3 regions of the Thalassospira sp. GO-4 genome follow, and region 2 is predicted to be linked to each of the others. Evidence: predicted binding sites of a transcription regulator. Region 2 holds the regulator's gene; each other region holds the start of a gene.
What was found. Region 2 encodes PhoB, which activates phosphate uptake and scavenging genes when phosphate is short. Its sites were predicted from a motif close to TNTCATAAAACTGTCA; they were not measured.

Region 1 (4,216 bases), 2.0 Mb from region 2:
TGGCTGTCGGCTATGACAAGTTCGAGGACCTTCTGCGCGGTGCGCAATCAATGGATAACCATTTCAAAACCGCACCGGTGGAAACCAACATTCCGATGATCCTGGCCCTGATCGGGGTGTGGTATCGCAATGTTCTGGGCGCATCGAGCCAGGCCATCCTGCCTTATGATCAGCATCTTTCGCGGCTGCCAGCCTATTTGCAGCAGGCCGATATGGAAAGTAACGGCAAATCTGTCACCCGCGATGGCAAGGCGATTGCCTATGAAACCGGACCGATCATCTGGGGCGAGCCCGGCACCAATGGCCAGCATGCGTTTTATCAGCTGATCCATCAGGGCACCGAACTGATCCCGGTTGATTTCATTGTTGCGGCCAATGCGCTCCATCCGCTTGGCAACCATCACGACAAGCTGGTGTCGAACTGTCTGGCGCAGGCCGAAGCATTGATGCGTGGCAAGACCGAGGATGAAGTGCGGGCCGAACTGGCGGGCAGTGACCTTTCCCCGGCCGAGATTGATGTTCTTGCCCCGCAAAAGGTATTTGCCGGGAACAAGCCCAGCACCATGATCCTGTATAAGCAGCTTGATCCATTCACCCTTGGCCGCTTGGTGGCGATGTATGAACATAAAATCTTTGTTCAGGGCGTCATCTGGAACGTCAATTCCTATGACCAGTGGGGCGTCGAACTTGGCAAGCAGCTTGCCAAGGAGTTGCTGCCGATGGTCGAAGGCAAGGAAGACGCCGGTGCGCGTGACGCATCAACAGCGGGCCTGATCAAGCGTCTGCATGCTTTGCGCGGGTGATTGCTAGTTCCCGTCATCGGGGACCAGACAAAGCCGATAGGCACCGGAAGGGCGGTTTTGGCCATGGCTGATACCGCCCTTTTGATATTCAAGCAGCCGTTCGGCGCAGAGCTGTTCGGCCACCTGATGAATGCGCGGCATCAGATCGGTCCAGTTTTTGCCAAATGATCGGGCGACCTCGGACGGGCAGAAGGATTTGTCCGCACCGCGCCGGGCGGCAAGTGACAGCATTCTTTGGCGCAAAACCGCATAGGTTGGCCGGGTTTCTTCGACATCATCAACCATCATGACCCAACACCATCATGCTCAGGTGATCTTTTGTGCGGACGGCTGTTGCGGCATCGGTCGGAACAGTATTTGACGTCTTCCCAACAGGTTTTCCATTTGCGCCGCCACAAAAATGGCCGACCGCAGGACAGGCATGTCTTTGACGGCAAATGCGCCTTGGCGCGGAATGATCCATTGGCATTGCGGGGCATGGCATTACCGGGTCGTACTTATCCGATCAGGGTTTCAATCATAGCATGGGCGGCAGACTGACCGCTGCGCCATGCGGCTTCGACCCGGGCACCAAGACACCAGTCCCCGGCGGCGATCACGCGCCCGTTCATACCGTTCAGATGGCTTGAACCGAGTGGCTGTTCGGTGCGCGCATAGCGCCAGCGATGGGCCTGCACCGAATGCAATTGCGGTAGTTTGACACCACTCACATCGCGCAGGGCAGCCAGAAGGTTTTCAATCACGCGGTCCTTGTCATCTTCAAGATGGTCGCGCGACCATTGCGGACTGGCATGAAGAACCCAGGGGTCGGGACAGCGCCGATGGAACAGATCATCTGACTGTGTGCTGCGTGCTGCCCAGCTAATTGCCGGGGATGGATGCAGCATGGCATCAAATGCCGTCGGAAGTGGCTGTTCAAAGGCCGCCATCACCGCCCAGCATGGCGCGGTAACCACGTCACCAATCGCGTCATAACGCGCTGAAAGTGGCCGCAACAATTCAGCCGTCTGCGGGGCAGGGGCCGTTACGATAACCCCGTCAAACGGGCCGAATTCCCCGTCCAGATCGTCATGAAGGACAAAGCTTTTTCGATCAAGCTGTTCAATTCTGGTGATGCGGTGCTGTTTGTGAATGGTAAAGGCATCGACAAGCGGGCTGATCAGCTTGTTCATTTGCGGCGCGCCTTGATACCAGTGATCAAGCGCAAGGTTCCCGGCACTTTGCATGGCGGGAATGTCGCCATGATGCAGGTTCGGTTTCCAGTTCTGGGCGGCGTTATGTGATGCGGCCTGTTCCAGATAGGCGGCAAAACCGGGATGCCGGGCGGTAACATATTGCGCACCGTGATTGAAATGACCGAAATCGGTTCGCCGTGATGCCAGTCGCCCGCCCAGACCACGGCTTTTTTCAAAGACGGTGATGTCCATCCCGACCTTGTGCAAAGTGCTTGCAGCTTTCAGTCCGGTCATGCCTGCGCCGATGATGGCGATGCGGATTGCTTTCATCTGACAGCCCCGATGATGTGGTGTTGCGACAATTCAGCGGTTTGATTCTGATACGCAAGACGGGGCGGGTTGGAGCAGTCACTGCCACAAGATATTTATGAAACTGTCACGCCCGGGTCATCAAACCGTTACAACAAATCAGCAGGTTGTCTGATCTGTCGAACCGTTTACCAAGGGGGAATTATGCGTTCTTCATTGATGGCAACTGCTGCTATTTCCGTACTTTTGACGGCCTGTGCCGGTACTGCACCAGATCACGCGATGATGACCGAAAGTGTTGCCAACGCGGGCGCACATCCGATCACGATTGTGCCGATGGGCGAATATCGCACCGGCATGCTCGATGAGGGTGCCGCAGAAATCCCGGCATTTGACCCGGTGTCCAAACGCATCTTTGTCGTCAATGGCGCGGACAAGGCGATTGATATCCTTGATATGTCAAACCCCGACAAGCTTTCCAAGCTTGGCGCACTTGAACTTGCGACCTGGGGCAAGGGCGCAAACAGTGTTGCGGTGAAAAACGGGATTGTTGCCGTCGCGGTCGAGAATGAAGACAAGCAGGCCCCGGGCAAGGCGGTGTTTTTTGATACCGAAGGCAACTTTATCGCATCGGTAACAGTCGGTGCATTGCCCGACATGATCAAGTTTTCACCCGATGGAAAATACGTCCTTGTTGCCAATGAAGGCGAACCCAATGACGCATTCAGCAACGACCCGGAAGGCAGCGTTTCAATCATTTCGATTGCCGGTGGTGTCGATGGTTTGAGCGATGCCGATGTGCGCACGGTTGACTTCAGGTTCCTGAATGATGCGGAACTGCCATACGGGATGCGGACATCCAACCCGGGTACGTCAAGTGTCGCCCAGGATATCGAGCCGGAATACATTGCTGTTTCAGGTGACAGCAGGACCGCCTATGTGTCGCTTCAGGAAAACAATGCAGTCGCCATCATCGATATCGAAACCGCGACGGTCAAACATGTGGCCGGTCTTGGTTTCAAGGACCATTCGGTTCATGCCTTTGATGCCAGTGACAAGGACGGCAAGATCAATATCCGCACCTGGCCGGTGATGGGCATGTATATGCCCGATACCATTGATGCGATTGAAATTGGCGGCAAGGACTGGATCCTGATCGCCAACGAAGGCGATTCCCGTGACTATGACGGTTACAGCGAAGAAACCCGGGTTGGCAAACTGACCCTTGACCCGGTTGTCTTCCCGAATGCCGACACCCTTCAGAAAGACGAAAATCTTGGCCGGTTGAAAACGACAACCGCACAGGGTGACACCGATGGTGACGGGGATGTTGACGTTATTTACAGCTATGGCGCGCGGTCATTCTCGGTTCTGAATGCCAGCGGTGAGATGGTCTTTGATAGCGGTGATGCATTCGAGCAGGTGCTGGCGGCGAAATATGCCAATGTCTTTAATTCCTCGGACACCGAAAATTACAGCCGTGACAATCGTTCCGACGACAAAGGCCCGGAACCCGAAGGCATTGCTGCGGGGTATGTCAACGGCGTTCCCTATGCCTTTATCGGACTGGAACGGCAGGGTGGCTTTATGGTCTATGATCTGACCAATCCGGCCAACCCGCAATTTGTCACCTATCACAGTGATCGCCGTTTCTCGGGCAATCCCGAAGCTGACACCGCAGGCGAACTGGCACCCGAAGGCATGCAGTTCGTTGATGCCAAGGACAGCCCGACCGGGAATGCCATGCTGGTGATTGCATCCGAAGTATCGGGCAGCACCAAGGTCTATGACCTGAAATAAAACCCGATGAGACGTATCGGGCAGATACAGGGAAAGCCGGGTTCAGCCCGGCTTTTTCTTTTATGATCAGGTCATGGTAAAATGTTTCAATCCGAAGGCAATATGGACTAAACTCCGCGCACGGTCAGG
Region 2 (4,216 bases):
GTAACCCACCATGTGCTGCCGCTGGCGATGCCGGGCATTCTGACCGGGACGATCATTGGGATGGCACAGGCACTTGGTGAAACGGCACCGCTTTTGATGATTGGCATGGTTGCCTTCATCGTTGATATCCCGGGTGGTGCACTTGATCCGGCAACGGTTCTACCGGTCCAGATCTATCTGTGGGCAGACAGCCCGGAACGTGCCTTTGTCGAGAAAACCTCGGCAGCGATTATGGTGTTGCTGGCCTTCCTGATCCTGATGAATGGACTGGCTGTGTATCTGCGCAAAAAATTTGAACGGAAGTGGTAAAATGGCTGCTGTATCCCAGAGCGCAATGACGGCAGAGCCGTCGGTCGCAAGCCCGAAAATGACGGCACGTGACCTTAATCTTTTCTATAGCGACAATCAGGCGCTGTTCGATGTCAATCTGGATATCGTCGAACGTCAGGTTACCGCTTTGATCGGCCCGTCGGGTTGTGGCAAGTCGACCTTCCTGCGGTGCATGAACCGCATGAACGACACGATTGATGGTGTGACCATCAATGGCAAGGTGACCCTTGATGGCCGCGATATCTATGACAAGCGGATCGACGTTGTTCAGCTGCGCGCACGTATCGGGATGGTGTTCCAGAAACCGAACCCGTTCCCGAAATCGATCTATGACAACGTGGCCTATGGCCCGCGCATTCATGGGCTGGTCAATTCGCGTGACGAACTTGATGAAATTGTCATGACCTCGCTTGAGCGTGCCGGTCTTCTCAAGGAAGTCAAAGATCGCCTGCAATCCCCGGCTACCGGTCTTTCGGGTGGTCAGCAGCAGCGTCTTTGCATCGCACGTGCGGTTGCGGTCAGCCCAGAAGTCATTCTGATGGACGAGCCGTGCTCGGCACTTGATCCGATCGCAACGGCAAAGGTCGAAGAGCTGATTGACGAACTGCGTTCGAACTACACGATCGTGATCGTGACGCACTCCATGCAGCAGGCTGCGCGTGTATCGCAGCGGACCGCATTTTTCCACCTTGGCAAGCTGGTAGAAGTTGGTGAAACCGATCAGATCTTCACCAACCCGAAAGACGACCGCACCAAGGGTTACATTACCGGTCGCTTTGGTTAAGCGATACGAGGAGAACGCATAAATGGCTGACGACAAAACACATATCGTGAGTTCGTTCGACGAGGAACTGACCCGTCTGAACAACATCATCTCGCAGATGGGCGGGCTTGCAGAAAGTCAGCTGATCTCTGCGATCCGCTCTATTGTAAAGCGTGACTCGGAACTGGCTGAAAAAGTCATTCTTTCAGACCATCGTATCGATGTTCTTGAACAGGAAGTGCAGGATTTTGCGGTCCGTCTTCTGGCCCTGCGCCAGCCGATGGCTGATGACCTGCGTCAGGTCGTGACGGCGCTTAAGCTGTCCAATGATCTTGAGCGTATTGGTGATTTGGCCAAGAACATTGCCAAACGTGCCCAGGTCCTGAACCAGATCCCGCCGATCCGTCCGGTCCAGGTGATCCCTAATATGGGCAAGCTGGCCCAGGAAATCATCAAGGATGTTCTCGACGCCTATATCGAAGGTGACGCCGAAAAGGCGGAACGCGTCTGGGCGCGCGATCAGGAAGTCGACGACATGTACAATTCGCTGTTCCGCGAATTGCTGACCTACATGATGGAAGATCCGCGCAACATTACGGCATCGACCCACATGCTGTTCATCGCCAAGAACATCGAACGTATTGGCGATCATGCCACCAATATCGCCGAAACGATCTATTACCGGATCAAGGGCGAAGACCTGCCGGCAATCGACCGGCCAAAAAATGATGCAGCGAACTTTGCTGTTGTCGAACCGAATGAGTGACACTGGAGCATAGGAAGATGGACCCAACGGTTCTTATCGTCGAGGACGAAGCTGCAATCGTAACCATGTTGCGCTACAACCTCGAACGTGAGGGGATGCAGGTTGTCGAAGCCGGTGACGGTGACGAAGCGTTGAAAATTCTTGCTGAAACGCATGTTGATCTTGTCCTTCTGGACTGGATGTTGCCGGTCATGTCGGGGATCGAGGTTTGCCGTCAGATCCGCCGCAAGCCCGAAAGCCGCGATTTGCCGGTCATCATGGTGACTGCGCGTGGCGAAGAAGGGGATCGCATTCGCGGGCTTGATACCGGTGCTGATGACTATGTCACCAAACCGTTCGCGATTGGCGAGTTGCTGGCACGTATTCGCGCACTTCTGCGCCGATCCGGTCCGGCGCAACCACAAGGGCAGTTGGTCTATTCCGATATCGAAATGGATCTTGCCGCCCATCGCGTCAGCCGCAATGGCAAGGCCATCCACCTTGGTCCGACCGAATTTCGTCTTCTGCGCTACTTCCTTGAACATCCGGGGCGTGTTTTCTCCCGCGAGCAGCTTTTGAATGCTGTTTGGGGACCGAACATTTATGTCGAAACCCGTACGGTTGATGTGCATATCCGCCGCCTGCGGAAGGCCCTGAATGATGTCAAAGGTACCCGCGATATCATCCGGACGGTTCGGGCAGCCGGCTATGCGCTGGATTCGGAAACTGCGGCCTGATTGATCCGGCCACAAGGCCGGACTGCGGGCTCGTTGCTAGGCGCGTCTGAAAAAATTCTGACACTCAGATCAAACAAAACCCCCGTTGCCACAGGCCGCGGGGGTTTTGCATTTAGCTAGTCTTTAGCTTTGCCACGTGTGGTGCGGCCTGACCGGGATGTTGCCGGCTTGTCTGATGGCGCAGTCTCTGTCGCCGGTTTGCGGGGCGCTGCTTTTTTGCCCGATGTGGTTTTGCCCGACGTTGTTTTGGTTGCGGCGGGTTTTGTCGCAACCTTGCGCCCGGTTGTTTTCTTTGGCGTGGCACGCGACGCAGGTTTCTTTGCCGTCGGTTTGGTTTTGGCGGTTTGCGCAGCCGTGCCGGATGCCTTTGTTGTCTTCGCGGTCGCCGGGGATGCAGATGCCGCGGATGCAGGTGCCGCAGATGGTGTTGTCGCTGGTGCGACTTCTGATGCCGGTGCTGCTTGTGCCGGTTCCGGGGCCTTTTTGCGCTGGGTCCTTGGTGCCAGTTCGTTCATCAACAGCATGTCAGCGCGCCGGAACTTGGCGATTTCGGCATCAATGTCTTCTTGTGGCACGTCGCAGGCCGACAGCACATGATCCGAAAGCCGAAGGCCGGTTTCCAGTACTTCGGGAATTGCCGCATCGGCCCCGCTGCGCGACAGCGGACCGATATGGGTGATGTCCTGGGCGCGGGCAAAGATCTTGAGATGCGGATAATGCTGACGTAGAAGCGCAACGGTCTTTTCGGTTGCATGCGGGTTACCCATGGCAACAACCGCGATGCGCGCTTCATCGGTGTGGGCGGCGCGGAATGTTTCCGGGCGTGACCCATCGGCAAAGAATACGGGGAGCCCCTCTGCACGGCCGCGCGAAACCTGTTGGGCATCACTGTCGAGAACAATGAACGGAATATCGCGGGTTTTCAAAAGACGCGCCAGAACCCTGCCGACACGTCCGCTGCCGATGACCAGAACATGCTGGTGGATGCCTTCGGTTTCATCCGAGATCGGGCCAAGCTGGTCGTCTTCCTTGGGATGCAGCTTTTCCTCGATCCGGTGGCCAAGATTGATCAGGGTCGGTGTCAATGCCATCGACAAGGCAACCACCGGGATCAGCATCGCGGCAAGATCGCGCGGAATTGCACCATTCTGGGCCGCCAGTGCAAACATGACGAATGCAAATTCACCGCCTGCTGCCAGGCTCATCGCAACACGAAGGGCCGAACCCCGTTCAAACCGAATCGCCAAGGACAAGACAAACAGAACGGCCGTCTTGATGACAAGCAATGCAATCAGCCACAGCAGCACACTGCCAAACTGTTCATAGACAACATTGGCATTGACCGACATCCCGACCGACATAAAGAACAGCGACAGGAAAACGCCACGGAATGGCGCGATATCGGCTTCGATCTGATGGCGGAATTCGGTTTCGGCCAGCATTACACCGGCAATGAACGCGCCAAGTGCCATCGAAAGTCCGGAAACCTCGGTCAGGGTGCTGGCGGCAAGAACAACGAACAGGGTCCCAATCGCAAACAGTTCCGGGTTTTTAAGCGACGCGATATAGCGAAACAGATGCGGCAAAAGATACCGTCCTGCGACCAGAAGCAGGGCGACAGAACCGAAGCCAAGAAGAATA
Region 3 (4,216 bases), 1.0 Mb from region 2:
ACCAACTTCAGCCAGGGATGGACGTCATTTTATTGGGCATGGTGGATTTCCTGGTCACCGTTTGTTGGCATGTTCATCGCGCGTGTTTCGCGCGGGCGTACAGTGCGTGAATTCATCACCTGTGTTCTGATCATTCCGTCACTTGTATGTGTCTTCTGGATGACGGCGTTCGGCGGTACTGCCGTTCACATGGTCAGCGAAGGTGTAACTGCCATTGCCGAAGCCGGTCTTCCGATCAAGCTGTTCACAATGCTTGAACAATTGCCGATGCATGCGATCACGTCATTCTTGGGCATTATTCTGGTGATTGTTTTCTTTGTGACATCATCGGATTCAGGATCGCTTGTGATCGATACGATCACTGCTGGCGGCAAGGTTGATGCACCGGTTCCCCAGCGTGTTTTCTGGTGCACCTTCGAAGGACTGGTTGCGATCGCATTGCTGTTGGGTGGCGGGCTTGGCTCGTTGCAGGCGATGGCCGTATCAACCGGCTTCCCGTTTGCGATTGTGCTGTTATTGGCCTGCTTCTCGATCATTCAGGGGCTGCGTACCGAACCGGCAGCAGTCGGTCCGAAATCCGAAGCAACCAAAACCGACGACTGATTTCCGGTTTGAAAGCGATCGAAAAAATCGCTGGAACCAACAAAAGGGCGCCAAACGGCGCCCTTTTTATTTGCGTTCATCAAGCCGTTTATTGGCTTACGGGGCCTTGGTTGTAAACGTCATGATGGTTTTGCCATCCCGGTCAATCAGAACCAGTTGGTCATTGCCAAGTTTCCAGTGCGTGACCTGAGTTGTCGCATTGTTAAAAGCTGCCTCGATCGCCATCGCGCCATTAAGGCACATCTTGCGGGTCGCGCCGAGTGGCGAAAATGTCAGTTGATTGCCATCCTGATCATAGGTGCCAAAATAACTGTTGCAGCCCGAAGACCCGTTAACCTTTCCATCCTCTGAAAAGACAGCACTGGGTTGCATTGGCGATGTCGGTGTAAATGTAAATGTCTGTCCGCCATTGGACAGCATGGTTAGGTGCCAGTCCTTGCCCGTGACATTTTTCCAGGCACCCCCGGTATTCATCTGTCCGGTCGTATTGCATGCAGACAAAATCAGCGCGCCTGTCATTGCGACGGCGGAAAACATGATCGGTTTTGTGGTGCGCATGTCACTATCCCTGTGTTGGCTGTGGCTGATGAAGATGAAACGTATCGAAAGTTTAAGGCAGGATTTTAGCACAACTTCAGATGTTTGCGCCGACAGGTCATATGATGTGCAGTGCAAGAAAACGGTAAAACACCTTTGCCTGTTGACCGGGCATCGGCTTATTGTAACAGCAATCCCGCCCATGGCGTTTTCCGCTGTTACCCAAGGTCATATCCATCATGAAAATTTCCCTGTCAGATGCTCATACGCTTGTTTGCGATACTTTGATGCGCTGCAATGTCAGCCGGAACAATGCAGCATCCGTTACGACCGCGCTGGTTGCCGCAGAAGCATCCGGACAGGGTGGTCACGGTTTCCGGCGCGTTCCGGCCTATTCCGCACAGGCCCGCGCAGGAAAAGTCGATGGCAATGCTACGCCGCAAATGGAAAAGTCGGCACCGGGTGTCCTGCGGATTGATGCGCAATACGGGTTTGCTTATCCGGCGCTGGATTTGATGATGGATCATTTGCCTGACATGGTCCGCCAGCAGGGGATTGCTGTTGCATCAATTTTTAAATCCCATCATGCCGGTGTTATGGGACTGACGGTCGAACGCCTTGCAGAACAGGGTTTGGCGGCGATGATGTTCGCCAATGCCCCGGCGGCAATGGCGGCGTGGGGCGGTCGGCGCCCGATGTTCGGGACCAACCCGATTGCTTTTGGGGTGCCGGTCGGAAGTGCAGGCGATCCTGTGATCATTGACCTTGCTCTGTCGAAAGTCGCACGCGGAAAAATCATGGCGGCAAAGCAAAAGGGTGTCGAAATTCCCGATGACTGGGCATTTGACACGGACGGGAACCCGACAACCGATCCCGTCAAGGCACTGGATGGAACCATGGTCCCTGCTGGCGGCGTCAAGGGTGCAGCATTGGCAATGATGGTCGAACTTCTCGCAGCCGGTCTCACCGGGGCACAATTCGGTCATCAGTCATCATCCCTGTTTGATGACAAGGGCAAGCCGCCTGCTTTGGGCCAAATGATCATTGCAATTGATCCGGCTTCGACGGGCGGGGCCGGTGTCATGGATCATCTTGCTGCGATTGCTAATGAAATTGCCGCCGAAGACGGTGTACGTCTTCCGGGACGGCGCGGGAAATCAGCGCGCGCCATTGCTGAGGTGGACGGCCTTGAAATCGAAGATGATGTGATGTTCGCAATCCAAGCAATCACGTAAAATAAATAACGATATATTTTTAATGAAAATCTGCACAGTCATGGCACATATGTAAATTTTTGTTTTGAGATATGCTGATTTATTTTCCTGTTTTTAGATTATCATTTTAAATATGATTTATCTGCATCGATATATTTTTGAAATTACTGAAAATACATTTGATGTATAGACAAGTTTGATTGTTGTTGGCGTAAACAGAGCACCGTAATCATCGAACTGTAACATCAGTGTCACCGTAGAGTCGCCATTCATGCGTAGCTTCGTCATCCAGCGAAACACATGCAGGCGATTTCTTGATGCTGGTTGTAGATATTTCTGGGCTGAACAAAAGCTTTACCCGTGACAAACGCGCACTGAAAAATGTGAAGTTACAGGTGCGGGAAGGCGAAATGGTTGCGCTTATCGGCGCTTCCGGTTCGGGAAAATCAACATTGATCCGCCATGTTGCCGGATTGCTGCGTGGTGATCGCGACGGCGGCAAGATCGTCGTGTTTGGCGAAACAATTCAGGAAAATGGCAAGATTTCGCGCGGCGCCCGCAAGGTGCGCGCAGAAATCGGTGTGGTTTTCCAGCAATTCAATCTGGTCAGCCGCCTGTCGGTTTTGACCAATGTGCTGATGGGGCTTTTGGGGCGCGTCCCGGCCTGGCGCGGATCACTTGGCCTGTTTACCAAATCCGAAAAAATGCGTGCCATGGCCGCATTGCATCGTGTCGGTATTGATGCGCATGCGACCAAAAAGGCCCGCAATCTTTCCGGCGGGCAGCAACAGCGCGCAGCAATTGCGCGGACCATCACCCAGGGTGCGCGTCTTATTCTTGCAGATGAGCCGATCGCGTCGCTTGATCCGGCATCCTCGCGCAAGGTGATGAATACCCTTGATCGTGTGAACCGTGAAGACAACGTGACCGTGATCGTGTCCCTTCATCAGGTTGACTACGCAAAAGACTATTGCAAACGCACCATCGCCATGCGTGATGGTGCTGTCGTATTTGACGGGCCCTCGACCCAGTTGACGCCGGAATTCCTGCGCGAATTGTATGGCGAATATTCTTCCGAGCTTTTTGCAGATGGTTCCGGGGATGAAACACGTCCCGCGATTGAGCCGGTTGCGAAAAAGGATCTGGCCATCGCGACAAGCTAGCCGGGTCACGTTTTGACTGCCTTACCTCATCGACACACGTCCAATTCATATTTGACAGGGGACTTCTTATGATCGCCAAGACAATTGCATCTGCAGCACTGGCTGCAACCTTGCTGGCATCGGGCATTGCTGCTGCTGATGTTGAGTACAAGCCGCTCGAGCAGGATCCGGAAAAACTGGTTTTCGGCTTCATCTCGACTGAGTCGAGCTCGAACCTCAAAGCCCAGTGGCAGCCGATGATCGATGACATGGAAAAAGCGCTCGGCAAAGAGATCGAGGCATTCTTTGCCCCGGACTATGCCGGCATCATCGAAGGCATGCGTTTTGGCAAGGTTCATGTTGGCTGGTTCGGCAACAAGTCGGCGATGGAAGCCGTTGACCGTGCTGGTGGTGAAGTTTTCGTTCAGACGTCCAAATCCGATGGTTCGAACGGATATTATTCCCACATCATCACCCAGGCTGATAACGACAAGCTCAATACCCTTGCCGACATGCTGAAATGTGATGGCTCGCTCAATTTCGGTATCGGTGATCCGAACTCGACCTCGGGCTTCCTGGTTCCGACCTATTACGTTTTTGCGCAGAACGGTGTTGATCCGAAGGATTGCTTCAAGACCGTTCGCAATGCGAACCACGAAACCAACCTGATGGCGACCGCCAACAAGCAGGTTGATGTTGCTGCCAACAATTCCGAGCAGC

Region 1: the regulator PhoB is predicted to act here: its motif matches at 2,402-2,417, upstream of M9H61_RS05160 (choice-of-anchor I family protein).
Region 3: the regulator PhoB is predicted to act here: its motif matches at 2,582-2,597, upstream of phnC (phosphonate ABC transporter ATP-binding protein).

Annotation. Positions count from the first base shown of each region.
Region 1 covers NZ_CP097807.1:1,074,566-1,078,781, reverse strand. Annotated here, with positions in the region: gene pgi (glucose-6-phosphate isomerase) at 1-803, shown strand, start outside; gene M9H61_RS05175 (DUF3253 domain-containing protein) at 807-1,091, opposite strand; gene M9H61_RS05170 (DUF2256 domain-containing protein) at 1,088-1,282, opposite strand; gene M9H61_RS05165 (NAD(P)/FAD-dependent oxidoreductase) at 1,301-2,308, opposite strand; gene M9H61_RS05160 (choice-of-anchor I family protein) at 2,492-4,087, shown strand.
Region 2 covers NZ_CP097807.1:3,601,769-3,605,984, forward strand. Annotated here, with positions in the region: gene pstA (phosphate ABC transporter permease PstA) at 1-309, shown strand, start outside; gene pstB (phosphate ABC transporter ATP-binding protein PstB) at 311-1,114, shown strand; gene phoU (phosphate signaling complex protein PhoU) at 1,137-1,859, shown strand; gene phoB (phosphate regulon transcriptional regulator PhoB) at 1,877-2,575, shown strand; gene M9H61_RS16505 (cation:proton antiporter) at 2,692-4,216, opposite strand, start outside.
Region 3 covers NZ_CP097807.1:2,600,135-2,604,350, reverse strand. Annotated here, with positions in the region: gene M9H61_RS12050 (BCCT family transporter) at 1-603, shown strand, start outside; gene M9H61_RS12045 (META domain-containing protein) at 700-1,161, opposite strand; gene M9H61_RS12040 (Ldh family oxidoreductase) at 1,380-2,375, shown strand; gene phnC (phosphonate ABC transporter ATP-binding protein) at 2,672-3,517, shown strand; gene phnD (phosphonate ABC transporter substrate-binding protein) at 3,586-4,216, shown strand, end outside.